3 regions of the Streptomyces sp. NPDC059443 genome follow, and region 3 is predicted to be linked to each of the others. Evidence: riboswitches for the same ligand, from Rfam matches in the RefSeq annotation. Region 3 holds a riboswitch; each other region holds the start of a gene.
What was found. Region 3 has a riboswitch for cyclic di-AMP ahead of ACFXDJ_RS13775 (M23 family metallopeptidase). Riboswitches for the same ligand answer to the same signal wherever they lie in the genome.
Positions count from the first base shown of each region.

Region 1 (4,003 bases), on a different contig from region 3:
CGATCCCGCCCCTGAGGGTGATGGCGCGCGCGGCGAAGTCCCGTTCCACCCCCCAAAACACCTGAAACCCGCCTGACCGGAAGTCAGTGGACGTCTGAACTTGTGACAGGCGTTCGAAGGCCGCTAGGTTCTGCCGTTACCCCGCCGTTATGCGAAAGGTGCAGCCTCATGCGTTCCGGGAACGGCCGCCACAGACGCCCCCGACAGGTGCCCGCACTTGTCGTCACCGCCGGAGTCACCGGCTCCGCCCTCGCCCTGCCGCTGCTCGCGGCCACCGGCGCGAGCGCGGCCGAGACCTCCACCTGGGACAAGGTCGCCGAGTGCGAGAGCGGCGGTACTTGGAGCGCGAACTTCGGCAGCGGCGCTTACGGCGGGCTGCAGTTCACCCAGGAGCAGTGGAAGAACGCCGGCGGGCTCGACTTCGCCGAGCGCCCCGACCTCGCCAGCCGGTCCCAGCAGATCGCGGTGGGCGAGCGGGTGCTGGCCTCCCAGGGGCCCCAGGCGTGGCCCCTGTGCGGGGCGCCGGCCGGACTCTCGCAGCAGGGGCCCGCCGCCGAGGTGGATCCGGGCCTGCCCGGGGGCGGCAGCGCGGCCTCGCACTCCGTCTCCCGTCCGGACGGCTCCGTTCCGTACCTCGGGACGCCCGCGCCCTCCACGGACTTCGGGGCGCCGACCGCGCCGGCCCCCAAGGCCCCGGCTCCCTCCCCTTCGGGCACGCCGGCCTTCCTGCTGCCCGACTACCCGCTGCCCGTCATGCCGATGCCGGACCTCCCGGCGACGCCTCCGGGGCTCCCGGGCGACCCGACGGCTCCCGCGCACCCGGCGGACCCCGCCGTCCCGACGGCGCCGTCCACGGACCCGGCCGCGCCCGTGACGCCCACGGATCCGACGCACCCCGCGCACCCGGCGCATCCGGCCGACCCCGCGCACCCGGCGGACCCCACGGCGCCGGCCGTTCCCGCAAACCCGGCGGCGCCCGTCACGCCCGTCACGCCCGCCGACCCGGCCGTCCCGGCGACCCCGGGGGCCACCACCGACCCGGCCGCCCCGGCGGGGGGTGCCGGTAAGCACCGCGGCCCGGCCGCGGTTGAGGCGCCCGTCACATCTGATGCCGCGTCGGAGCCCTCGTACACCGTGAAGGCGGGCGACAGCCTGGCCGCCATCGCGGACGCCAAGGGTGTGAAGGGCGGCTGGAACGCGCTCTACAAGGCCAACGAGCAGGTCATCGGCAAGGACGCCGATCTGATCACGCCTGGTCAGAACCTGGATCTAACCCACCAATAGGGACACTTGGGGCGCCCGGGAACCACCTGATTGTCCGTTTTCCGTAAGTGAGACATGTGTCTCTTCCGGTCAACTGGCGTGTCAGGTCCCGAGGGTTCCGCAAACCCCGCCCTCACCTGCGCAAACACCCCCGCGGAGAGCGCAAGTAGGCACCGTTTCCCCCCGATGTCGCTCGTTGAACATCGGGGGGAGACCTGTCTACCTTCTGAATCGCTCGCCACCGCGGGCTCCTTCGACCGCATCGCCGAATCCTGCCGGCGGACGGAGGGAACACTCGTCGCGCAAGCGCCGAAGGCAGGAGCGGGGGAACCAAGGTAGGCGCCGGAACCGGCCGTTGAGAGACGGTCACGGAACCGGCTAGGGGTTAAGACAGGCGCTAGGTCGCCTGGCCGGGCACTCACTCGCCCGAACCCGACAGCTCACCTCGAAGGCGTCGGTGAGGAGAACTCCATGCTGCTTTCTGCCAAGGGCAAGCACCGCCGCGGCTCCAAGGCCGTCCGGCTCGTCACGCTGGCCGGCGTCGCCGGTGTCGCCGTCGCGGCTCCGCTGATGGCCGCGGGCACCGCTTCCGCCGCGACCGGTGCCGAGTGGGACCGCGTCGCCTCCTGCGAGTCCGGTGGCAACTGGGCCATCAACACGGGCAACGGCTACTACGGCGGCCTGCAGTTCTCGTCCTCCACGTGGGCCGCGTACGGCGGCAAGGCGTACGCCGCGCAGGCCAACCAGGCCTCCAAGTCCCAGCAGATAGCCATCGCCGAGAAGGTCCTCAAGGGCCAGGGCAAGGGCGCCTGGCCGTCCTGTGGCGTGGGCCTGTCGAACGCCGGCTACACCGGTGGTGGCGAGACCGAGGCCGCCCCGAAGAAGACCGAGACGAAGAAGCAGGAGAAGAAGGCCGAGCCGAAGAAGGAGACCAAGCGCTCCGAGGCTCCGGCCAACCGCTCCGAGCGTCCGGCCGCCCCGTCCAAGCCGAAGACCGAGGCCCCGAAGACCGGCAACGGCTCCTACGAGGTCAAGTCCGGCGACACGCTGGGCACCATCGCCGAGGCGAACAACGTCTCCGGCGGCTGGGAGAAGCTCTTCGAGCTCAACAAGGACATCGTCTCGGACGCCGACCTGATCTTCCCGGGTCAGAAGCTGAAGCTCAGCTGAACCCTGCGGCAACAGTCGCAATAGCGTTCGCAACACGCAGGATTTCCACCGCCCGGCGCGTAACCCCCCACGCGCCGGGCGGTGGTGCGTGCCCGACGTTTTTCCTGATGGCGGGTCCGGCAGCCCCCTCCGGGCAAGAGCCCTATGTCCCGTAAGAGGGGCATTCAGGCCCTTTTTCGTCCCAGGACCCGGGCGGTCGGGTCGCCGAGTGCTCGGAGCCGGTTAGGCTCTAAGCGGCAAGGCCATCCCACGGCCTGACATGCCACCGCACACTCAGCGTCACATCCCAGAAGGAGATGCTCGTGCCGTCCATCGACGTCGTCGTAGCCCGGGAAATCCTGGACTCCCGAGGCAACCCCACGGTCGAGGTCGAGGTTGGCCTCGACGATGGCAGCACCGGCCGTGCTGCAGTTCCGTCCGGCGCCTCCACCGGAGCGTTCGAAGCCGTAGAGCTCCGTGACGGTGACCCCAACCGCTACATGGGCAAGGGTGTCGAGAAGGCCGTCCTCGCCGTCATCGAGCAGCTCGGCCCGGAGCTCGTCGGCTACGACGCCACCGAGCAGCGCCTGATCGACCAGGCGATGATCGACCTGGACGCCACCGAGAACAAGGGCTCCCTCGGCGCCAACGCCATCCTCGGCGTCTCCCTCGCCGTCGCGCACGCCGCGTCCGAGGCCTCCGACCTCCCGCTGTTCCGCTACCTCGGCGGTCCGAACGCGCACCTGCTGCCCGTTCCGATGATGAACATCCTCAACGGTGGGTCGCACGCCGACTCCAACGTCGACATCCAGGAGTTCATGATCGCCCCGATCGGCGCGGAGTCCTTCTCCGAGGCCCTTCGCTGGGGTGCCGAGGTCTACCACACCCTCAAGAAGGTCCTGCACACCAAGGGCCTCTCCACCGGTCTGGGCGACGAGGGCGGCTTCGCGCCGAACCTGGAGTCCAACCGCGCCGCGCTCGACCTCATCGTCGAGGCCATCAAGCAGGCCGGCTACGTCCCGGGCACCCAGATCGCGCTCGCGCTCGACGTCGCCGCGTCCGAGTTCTACAAGGACGGCAAGTACGAGTTCGAGGGCCAGTCCCGCTCGGCCGCCGAGATGACCGACTACTACGCCGAGCTCGTCGAGGCGTACCCGCTGGTCTCCATCGAGGACCCGCTGTTCGAGGACGACTGGTCGGGCTGGAAGACCCTCACCGACCGCCTGGGCTCCAAGGTCCAGATCGTCGGCGACGACCTCTTCGTCACCAACCCGGAGCGTCTCGCCCGCGGTATCGAAGAGGGCTCGGCCAACGCCCTGCTCGTCAAGGTGAACCAGATCGGTTCGCTGACCGAGACCCTGGACGCCGTCGAGATGGCCCAGCGCAACGGCTTCAAGTGCATGATGTCGCACCGCTCCGGCGAGACCGAGGACGTCACCATCGCCGACCTCGCGGTCGCCGTGAACTGCGGCCAGATCAAGACCGGCGCCCCGGCCCGCTCGGACCGCGTCGCCAAGTACAACCAGCTGCTGCGCATCGAGGAGATCCTCGACGACGCCGCGGTGTACGCGGGCCGCAGCGCCTTCCCGCG
Region 1 covers NZ_JBHYVM010000033.1:26,053-30,055, reverse strand. Annotated here, with positions in the region: gene ACFXDJ_RS27550 (recombinase family protein) at 1-65, shown strand, start outside; gene ACFXDJ_RS27545 (transglycosylase family protein) at 169-1,284, shown strand; cyclic di-AMP (ydaO/yuaA leader) riboswitch at 1,561-1,732, shown strand; gene ACFXDJ_RS27540 (transglycosylase family protein) at 1,735-2,433, shown strand; gene eno (phosphopyruvate hydratase) at 2,730-4,003, shown strand, end outside.
Region 1: another riboswitch for cyclic di-AMP. It lies ahead of ACFXDJ_RS27540 (transglycosylase family protein); the one in region 3 lies ahead of ACFXDJ_RS13775 (M23 family metallopeptidase).

Region 2 (4,003 bases), on a different contig from region 3:
GGGGGTGGTGGCCAACGCCCGGGCGATGGGCGACCTGCTGCGCGGCCGGCTCGCCGCGCTCGTGGACGAGTACGAGCTGCTCCACGAGGTACGGGGGCGCGGGCTGATGATCGGCATCGAGTTCGGCCGGCCCTCCTCGCTGGGGCTGCGGAGCCGGTGGACCATGCTGCAGGCGGCCCGCAAGGGGCTGTTCGCGCAGATGGTCGTGGTGCCGCTGCTGCGCAAGCACCGGATCCTCACGCAGGTGTCGGGGGACCACCTGGAAGTGATCAAGCTCATTCCGCCGCTGATCGTGGACGAGGCGGACGTGGACCGGTTCGTCGGGGCCTTCCGCGAGGTCATGGACGAGGCGCACGGCGGTGGCGCGCTGATGTGGGACTTCGGCAGGACGCTGGTGAAGCAGGCCGTCGCGAACCGGTGAACTGGTGAACCGGCGGTCCGGGGCGAGCGCCGGGCCGCCGAACCGGCCGCCGGGGCGACGGCCTGCCTCGCGGGACGTCAGTCCAGCAGCCGGTCGCGGAGCCGGTCGAGGGTCTCGGGCGCGAGCCCGAGGCCCTCGGCGAGGTAGCGCTCCACCCCGCCCCACTCCTCCTCGACGGTCTCGAAGGCCGCGGTCAGGTACTGGGCGCGGGCGTCGAAGAGCGGGGCGAGCAGTTCGAGCACCTCGGGGGTGCGGACCGGGGCCTCGTCGGTGCTCCGGCGGACCCGGTACTGGTTGTGCGGGGCGTTCGACTCCAGGTAGTCCGTGACGATCGCCTCCCGCTCGACGCCCAGCGCGAGCAGGACGACGGCGATCGACAGGCCGGCCCGGTCCTTGCCGGCCGCGCAGTGCAGGAGGGCCGGGACGCTGTCCTCGGCGAGGGCGTGCACCACCCTGCTGTGCTCGGCGGTGCGGGTCTTGATGATCCCGCGATAGGAACGCATCATCCGCTCGACGGCCTTGCCGTCACCCAGGACCTCGTGGAGCTGGCCGGCTTCCCCGTCGCGGACCATCTTCCAGAACTCACGACCGTCGGCCGGGTCCGACAGCGGGATGTTCACGTTCCGCACGCCGGGTAGCTCGACGTCCGGGCCTTCCAGCGCCTGGTCGGCGGCGTTGCGGAAGTCGAAGACGGTGTGCAGCCCGAGCGAGCCGAGGAATTCCGCGCCGGTTTCGGTGGCATGTGCGAGATGTCCGCTTCGGAACAGTCGTCCCGGCTTGACCTTCCGGCCGTCCGTGGTCGGCATCCCGCCCACGTCACGGAAGTTGCGCACTCCGGTCCGTTCCGGATCGGGCTGCGGGGTCTGGGGTATCCGCTGGGTCACAGGGGCTCCTCCGTGTCGTCGTCGAGAGTGTCCGAATTACGCTACTTGGGAACAACTTGCCATGGCGAGAGGCGAGATCGGACACCTCCCCGTGAGCCAGATCATACGGTGACCGTGAGTGCCTGATCGTTAATGCCGAATTGCCTTGTCGGGGCGGCTGTTGAAGGCAGGGAATGGACACAGGGTGACCGGAATTCCGGCGGGCCGTCATTCCTGAGAATCCTTCAGTGAATTCGTGACTTGTTCTGTGCGGCCGGACTCGATTACGTTCGCGATCGATCCGGATGGACCGCCTAATCCTGCCGCCGTCCGGCAACCGCACCCGACTATTCACGCGCGTGGCAGGAGCGGGGGAACCAGGTAAGCCGCTGTTCCCGATCCCCACCGGATCTTTACAACGGGACAGCTCGGGGTGAAGCCGTACACGCACCGTTCACCGGCGCGGATATGGCCGGACATCTCCCGTCCGAACCCGACAGCTCACCTCGCAGGCGTCGGAGAGGAATTCGCCATGACCGCAACGGGTAAGCACCGCCGCCCGAAGTCCCGCTCGATATCCCGAGGTTTCGCCGTTGCGGGCACCGGCGGCGCGGCCCTCGCGCTCCCGCTGCTGGGGGCCGCCGGAGCCCACGCGGCCGGCGCCCCGGCCGCCGCACCTGCCACCGTGCCGGTCCAGGCGGCGCGGGCCGCCCAGGTGCCGGCCGCGCTCCAGGCCGCTCCGGCCGCGGCGCAGGCCGCCCCCACCGTCTACACGGTGGTGCCGGGGGACTACCTCTCCAAGATCGCCGCGCGGCAGCACCTCACCGGTGGCTGGGAGCGGCTCTACGCGGACAACCGCGAGGCCGTGGGCTCCGACCCGTCGCTGATCCACCCGGGCCTCAAGCTGACCCTCGGCGCCGGCGCCGGCGGCGCGGCCCCGGCGGCCGAGCAGGCGCCGGCGCCGGCCGGGAAGCCTTCTTCCGCCGCGGCTGACACCTCGTCGGACGACTCCTCGGCTTCCGCTGACGACTCCTCGGACTCTTCGGACTCTTCGGGCGCTTCGGGCGCTTCGACGGCCGAGGCCCCGGCCGCCCCCGCCCCCAAGGCGGCCCCCGTCAAGCAGCAGCAGGAGGCTCCGGCCTCCGCCGGGTTCGTCGCCCCGGTCAGCGGCGGCACCTCCACCCCGTACAAGGCCGCCGGTTCCATGTGGTCCAGCGGCTACCACACGGGTGTCGACTTCATCGCGAGCACCGGCACCACCGTCAAGGCCGTCGGCGCGGGGACGGTCGTTTCGGCCGGCTGGGGCGGCGCGTACGGCAACGAGGTGGTCATCCGCCACGCGGACGGCAAGTACAGCCAGTACGGCCACCTCTCCCAGCTGTCCGTCTCGGTCGGCCAGAGCGTCACCGCCGGGCAGCGCATCGGCCTCTCCGGCGCCACCGGCAACGTGACCGGCCCGCACCTCCACTTCGAGATCCGCACGGGGCCCTCGTACGGCTCGGACATCGACCCGCTGGCCTACCTGCGGTCGAAGGGCGTCAGCATCTGACCCGTCCGACCCGTCCGACCCGTCTGAGGCCGGGACCCGAAGGGGGTCCCGGCCTCACGTGCGGTATTCCTCGTGCGGCGGGTGGCAAAGATCACGGTCCGTCAACCCTTGGCTACGGTCGCGTAGGTCGGGCGCCGGGGTGAAGGATGTGGTCCCGTGGCAGCGACGACGACGACAGTGACGACGACACTCAAGACCATCGGCTCGTACGCGGCGATCGGGGACAGCTTCACCGAAGGCGTCGGCGACCCGGGACCCGGGGAAACGTTCGTCGGCTGGGCGGACCGGCTGGCCGTACTCCTGGCCGATCAGCGCGAAGAGCACGACTTCCGGTACGCGAACCTGGCCGTCCGGGGCCGGCTCCTGGACCAGATCGTGGCCGAGCAGGTCTCCCGGGCCAAGGAGCTCGCACCGGACCTGGTGACCTTCTGCGCGGGCGGCAACGACATCATCCGGCCCGGCAGCGATCCGGACGACGTGGCGCAGCGGTTCGAGGCGGCGGTCGCCGACCTCACCGGATCGGTCGGCCAGGTGATGATCACGACCGGGTTCGACACCCGCGACGTGCCGGTCCTCAAACACATGCGGGGCAAGATCGCGACGTACAGCGCGCACGTGCGTTCCATCGCCGACCGGTACGAGTGCCCCGTGCTCGACCTCTGGTCGCTGAAGTCCGTACAGGACCGGCGGGCCTGGGACGACGACCGGCTGCACCTCTCGCCCGAGGGCCACACGCGGGTCGCCCTGCGCGCCGCCCAGGTGCTCGGCCTGGACACCCCGGCCGATCCGGACCAGCCGTGGCCGCCGATGCGGCCGCGCGGCTCGGTGGACGTGACCCGCGACAACATCCAGTGGGCGCGCGAGTACCTGGTGCCGTGGATCGGGCGGCGGCTGCGCGGGGAGTCCTCCGGGGACCATGTGGAGCCCAAGCGGCCGGACCTGCTGCCGCTGTAGGACGTGCCGACGGGCGCGGGTACGCGGGCGGGGCGGGGTGCCGGGGCGCGTCCGGGAGCGCGAAATGGAATCCTTCGGTAGTGCGGTGCGTTGGGATGGTGGTAAGCCATGAGAACGTCCTGTCCCCACCCCTCCCAGGAGGCGCCTTGACCGGCTCCCGTCCCTTGCGTCCACGGCTGCGCGCCCTGCGGCCCGAAGCCTTCGGCGCCGACCCGT
Region 2 covers NZ_JBHYVM010000002.1:219,833-223,835, reverse strand. Annotated here, with positions in the region: gene ACFXDJ_RS02700 (aspartate aminotransferase family protein) at 1-421, shown strand, start outside; gene ACFXDJ_RS02695 (tyrosine-protein phosphatase) at 499-1,305, opposite strand; cyclic di-AMP (ydaO/yuaA leader) riboswitch at 1,619-1,812, shown strand; gene ACFXDJ_RS02690 (LysM peptidoglycan-binding domain-containing M23 family metallopeptidase) at 1,817-2,833, shown strand; gene ACFXDJ_RS02685 (SGNH/GDSL hydrolase family protein) at 2,990-3,787, shown strand; gene ACFXDJ_RS02680 (MBL fold metallo-hydrolase) at 3,934-4,003, shown strand, end outside.
Region 2: another riboswitch for cyclic di-AMP. It lies ahead of ACFXDJ_RS02690 (LysM peptidoglycan-binding domain-containing M23 family metallopeptidase); the one in region 3 lies ahead of ACFXDJ_RS13775 (M23 family metallopeptidase).

Region 3 (4,003 bases):
GCACGCTCGTCCCGCCTCGATCTTCGTCCGCGCGACGACCGCTTCCGGCGTCCCGGTGACCATCGCGAAGGCCGGCGGCGACCCCGTCAACGCCGCCTCCATGCTGGCGGTTCTGGGCCTGGGCGCCCAGGGCGGCGAGGAGATCGTCCTCTCGTCCGAGGCCGATGGCGCCGAGGCCGCACTGGACCGCCTCGCGAAGCTGGTCGCCGAGGGTCTTGAGGAGCTCCCCGAGACCGTCTGAACCCCTCGGGTTCGACCTCGCGGACTTGCACGGCGAAGCCGTTGCCGACCGACCACCGTCGGGGGGCAACGGCTTCGCTGCGTTTCAGCCGCACCGGGCGCGCGAATCGGGCGCGCGCGGCTGGTTAATCAGCCCGGCGGCAGGCTTGGCCGGAAATGCGCGCGGCGCACCCGGACACGAATTTCCGCGAATTGCACGGGCCGTGATATCCCCCGATGCCCCGCGGATATCCGACCTTTGTATACGGCGTTTGTTAATGCCGGCCGCTCGCCATGTTTACGGCAGGTTGCAAAGTCCTCACCCTGATCCGGTACGCTCCCGCCGCGCGGTCGACGTGGGCCGCGGTCAGCGTCCGGGCCCGCTCGGCGTCGCCCCGGGCCACCGCGTCCACGATCGCGCCGTGCTCCGCCCAGGACTCCACCGGCCGCGCCGGGGACTCCACCACGTACATCCAGGCCAGCTTGTGGCGCATCTGGGTGAGCAGCGTGATCAGGCCCGGACTGCCCGACGCCTGGGCGAGCGTCTCGTGGAACCAGCCGCCCAGGGAGCGCAGGTCCTCCCCCTGCCCCCTCCTGGCCCTCTCCTGGCCCAGCCTGACCAGCCCCCGCAGCACCTTGAGGTGGGCCTCGCCGCGGCGCCGGGCGGCCCGGGCGGCCGCCAGGGGCTCCAGCAGCATCCGCAGTTCCAGGAGGTCGGCCGCCTCCTGCTCGGTCGGCTCGGCCACGCAGGCGCCCGCGTGCCGGCGGGTGGTCACGAACCCCTCGGACTCCAGCGTGCGCAGTGCCTCGCGCACCGGGACGCGCGAGACTCCGTACCGGCGGGCCAGCACCTCCTCGGTCAGCCGGCCACCGGGTTCGAACACCCCGGAGACGATGTCGTCGCGGATTGCTGTGCATACCGTGTGCGCGGGAATACGCAAGACCGGACCTCCGCCTTTTTCGTATGGCTGTACGCACTGCGACTCTATTGCAACACACGATAATTTCCGAGGACGGCCGGAAATACGAAACATTCACACAACGCGAAGGCCCCGGCTCGGAGAGAGCCGGGGCCTTCGGGAAGACACGCGTGCGGCGGAGCGTCGTGCAGCCTGCGTCGTGCGGCCTGCGTCAGACGTTGACGCCGTGGGAGCGCAGGTACGCGACCGGGTCGATGTCCGTGCCGTACGCCTCGCCGGAACGGGCCTCGAAGTGCAGGTGCGGGCCGCTGGAGTTGCCGGTGGAGCCCGACAGGCCGATCTGCTGGCCCGGGGTCACCTGCTGGCCGACGGAGACGCTCAGCGAGGTCATGTGGCCGTACTGGGTGTAGGTGCCGTCGGCGTGCTTGATGACGACGTTGTTGCCGTACGCGCCGCCCCAGCCCGCCTCGACCACGGTGCCCATGCCGACCGCGTGCACCTCGGTGCCGGAGGCGGCGTGGAAGTCGATGCCGGTGTGGCTGCCGGAGGACCACATGCCGCCGCCCGCGTGGTACTGGGTGCTGACGTAGGAGTCCGTGATCGGGGCCACGAAGGTGTTGAGGCGCTTGCGCTCCTCTTCGCGGGCCGCGCGCTCGGCGGCGTCACGCTCTTCCTTGGCGCGGGCTTCGGCCTTCGCCTTGGCCTCGGCAGCCCGCTGCTTCGCGTCGGCCTCGGCCTGCGCCTTGGCGGCGGCGGCCTCGGCGGCCCGCTGCTGGGAGTGGGCCTGCGCCTGGATCTCGCCGGCGAGTTCGTCGGCCACCACGATGGTGTTCAGGCCGGTGTCCTCGACGGTGGGGGCCTTGTCCGCGGCGAACGCCGGGCCGGCCAGGGAGCCGACGACACCGGTGGTGACGACGGCGGCTATACCGGCGTAGCCGGCGGTCTTGCGGCTCAAACGACTGGAACCACGGTGCTTACCGGCGGCACGACTGCCAAAGGCCATGAAGGGGCTGATCCTTTCCTTCCCTCTCGCCTACCGGGTTAGCTGACGGGTTCGGAGCAGGAAGGTCTCCTACGGGCCCCCTCTCGCGAGGCGGTCCGATTCACCCCAGGGACACATGTGGGTCCCCGGCTCCCCAGGCTCGCGCCTGACGGGGACTCGGCGATCGCTGTCCGGTGCCGCGGACGCGGCGGTTACAACTGACGGACAGCACGGCCGACGCTAGGCGGATCATCAGTCAATCGCCAAACAGACACGCCCTTTTGTTGCGTACGCCACACCACATTCGAGCAACCACGCGACCAAACGGACAAAAGGGGCCCCTGCGGACAAGCCGCCAGAGCCCCTCCTGTGACCGCCGAACGGACGGTTTCCGTCCGGTCAGTTGGTGACCACGGTGACCTCGCCGATCCCGAGGGCCCGTACCGGCTCCTCGATCTGCGAGGCGTCGCCCACCAGCACCGTGACCAGGCGGTCCACCGGGAAGGCGCTGACGACCGCCGAAGTGGCCTCCACCGTGCCCGTTTCGGCGAGCCGCGCGTACAACTGCGCCTGGTAGTCGTCCGGGAGCTCCTGCTCGACCTGGTCGGCGAGGGTGCCCGCGACCGAGGCGGCCGTCTCGAACTTCAGCGGGGCCACGCCCACCAAGTTCTGTACCGCCACGTCCCGTTCGGCGTCGGTCAGGCCGCCCTCGGCGAGGGTGCGCAGCACCTTCCAGAGGTCGTCCAGCGCCGGGCCGGTGTTCGGGGTGTCCACCGAGCCGCTGATGGCGAGCATCGAGGCGCCCTTGCCGTCGGCGGTGGAACGCAGCACCTGGCCGAAGGCGCGCACGCCGTACGTGTACCCCTTCTCCTCGCGCAGCACCTTGTCCAGGCGCGAGGTGAGGGTGCCGCCCAGGCAGTACGTGCCGAGCACCTGGGGCGCCCAGACCCGGTCGTGCCGGTCCGGCCCGATGCGGCCGATCAGCAACTGCGTCTGGACGGCGCCGGGCCGGTCCACGATGACCACGCGGCCGCGGTCGTCGGCGGTGATCGGTGCGACCGGGCGGGGCTCGGTGGTGTCACCGGTCCACGCGCCCAGGGTGTCGGCCAGGACGGCGTCCAGGTCGATGCCGGTCAGGTCGCCGACGATCACCGCGGTGGCGGTCGCGGGGCGTACGTGGGCCTCGTAGAAGGCCCGTACGGCCGCGGAGTCGATCCGCGCGACCGTGTCCTCGGTGCCCTGGCGCGGGCGGGACATCCGCAGGGACGCCGGGAACAGCTCCTTCGAGAGCTGCTTGGCGGCGCGGCGCTGCGGGTTGGCCAGCTCGTGCGGGATCTCGTCGAGCCGGTTGCGCACCAGGCGGTCGACCTCGGCGTCGGCGAAGGCCGGCGCGCGCAGCGCCTCGGCGACCAGCCCCAGCGCCTTGTGCAGGCGGGAGGCCGGAACCTCCAGGGAGACCCGCAGGCCCGGGTGGTCGGCGTGCGCGTCGAGGGTGGCTCCGCAGCGCTCCAGCTCGGCCGCGAACTCCTCGGCGGAACGCTTGTCGGTGCCCTCGGACAGGGCGCGGGACATGATGGTGGCCACGCCGTCCAGGCCCTCGGGCTCCGCGTCGAGCGGGGCGGCGAGGTTGATCTCGACGGCGATGACCTGCTGGCCCGGCCGGTGGCAGCGCAGCAGGGTCAGGCCGTTGGCCAGGACCCCGCGGTCGGGGGCCGGGAAGGCCCACGGCTGCGGCTCGCCGGCCCGGGGCCGCGGGTGGAAGGTCATCGTGACGGCTGCGGTGTCGGCTGCGGTGTCGCTCACTGCTCCGCCCCTTCGTTCTCGTTCTCGTCGCTGTTCTCGGCCGCATCGGCCGACTCGTCCGCCGCGATCGGCTCGTACA
Region 3 covers NZ_JBHYVM010000011.1:145,325-149,327, reverse strand. Annotated here, with positions in the region: gene ACFXDJ_RS13785 (HPr family phosphocarrier protein) at 1-241, shown strand, start outside; gene ACFXDJ_RS13780 (GntR family transcriptional regulator) at 495-1,160, opposite strand; gene ACFXDJ_RS13775 (M23 family metallopeptidase) at 1,351-2,142, opposite strand; cyclic di-AMP (ydaO/yuaA leader) riboswitch at 2,155-2,314, opposite strand; gene ACFXDJ_RS13770 (M16 family metallopeptidase) at 2,521-3,888, opposite strand; gene ACFXDJ_RS13765 (M16 family metallopeptidase) at 3,921-4,003, opposite strand, start outside.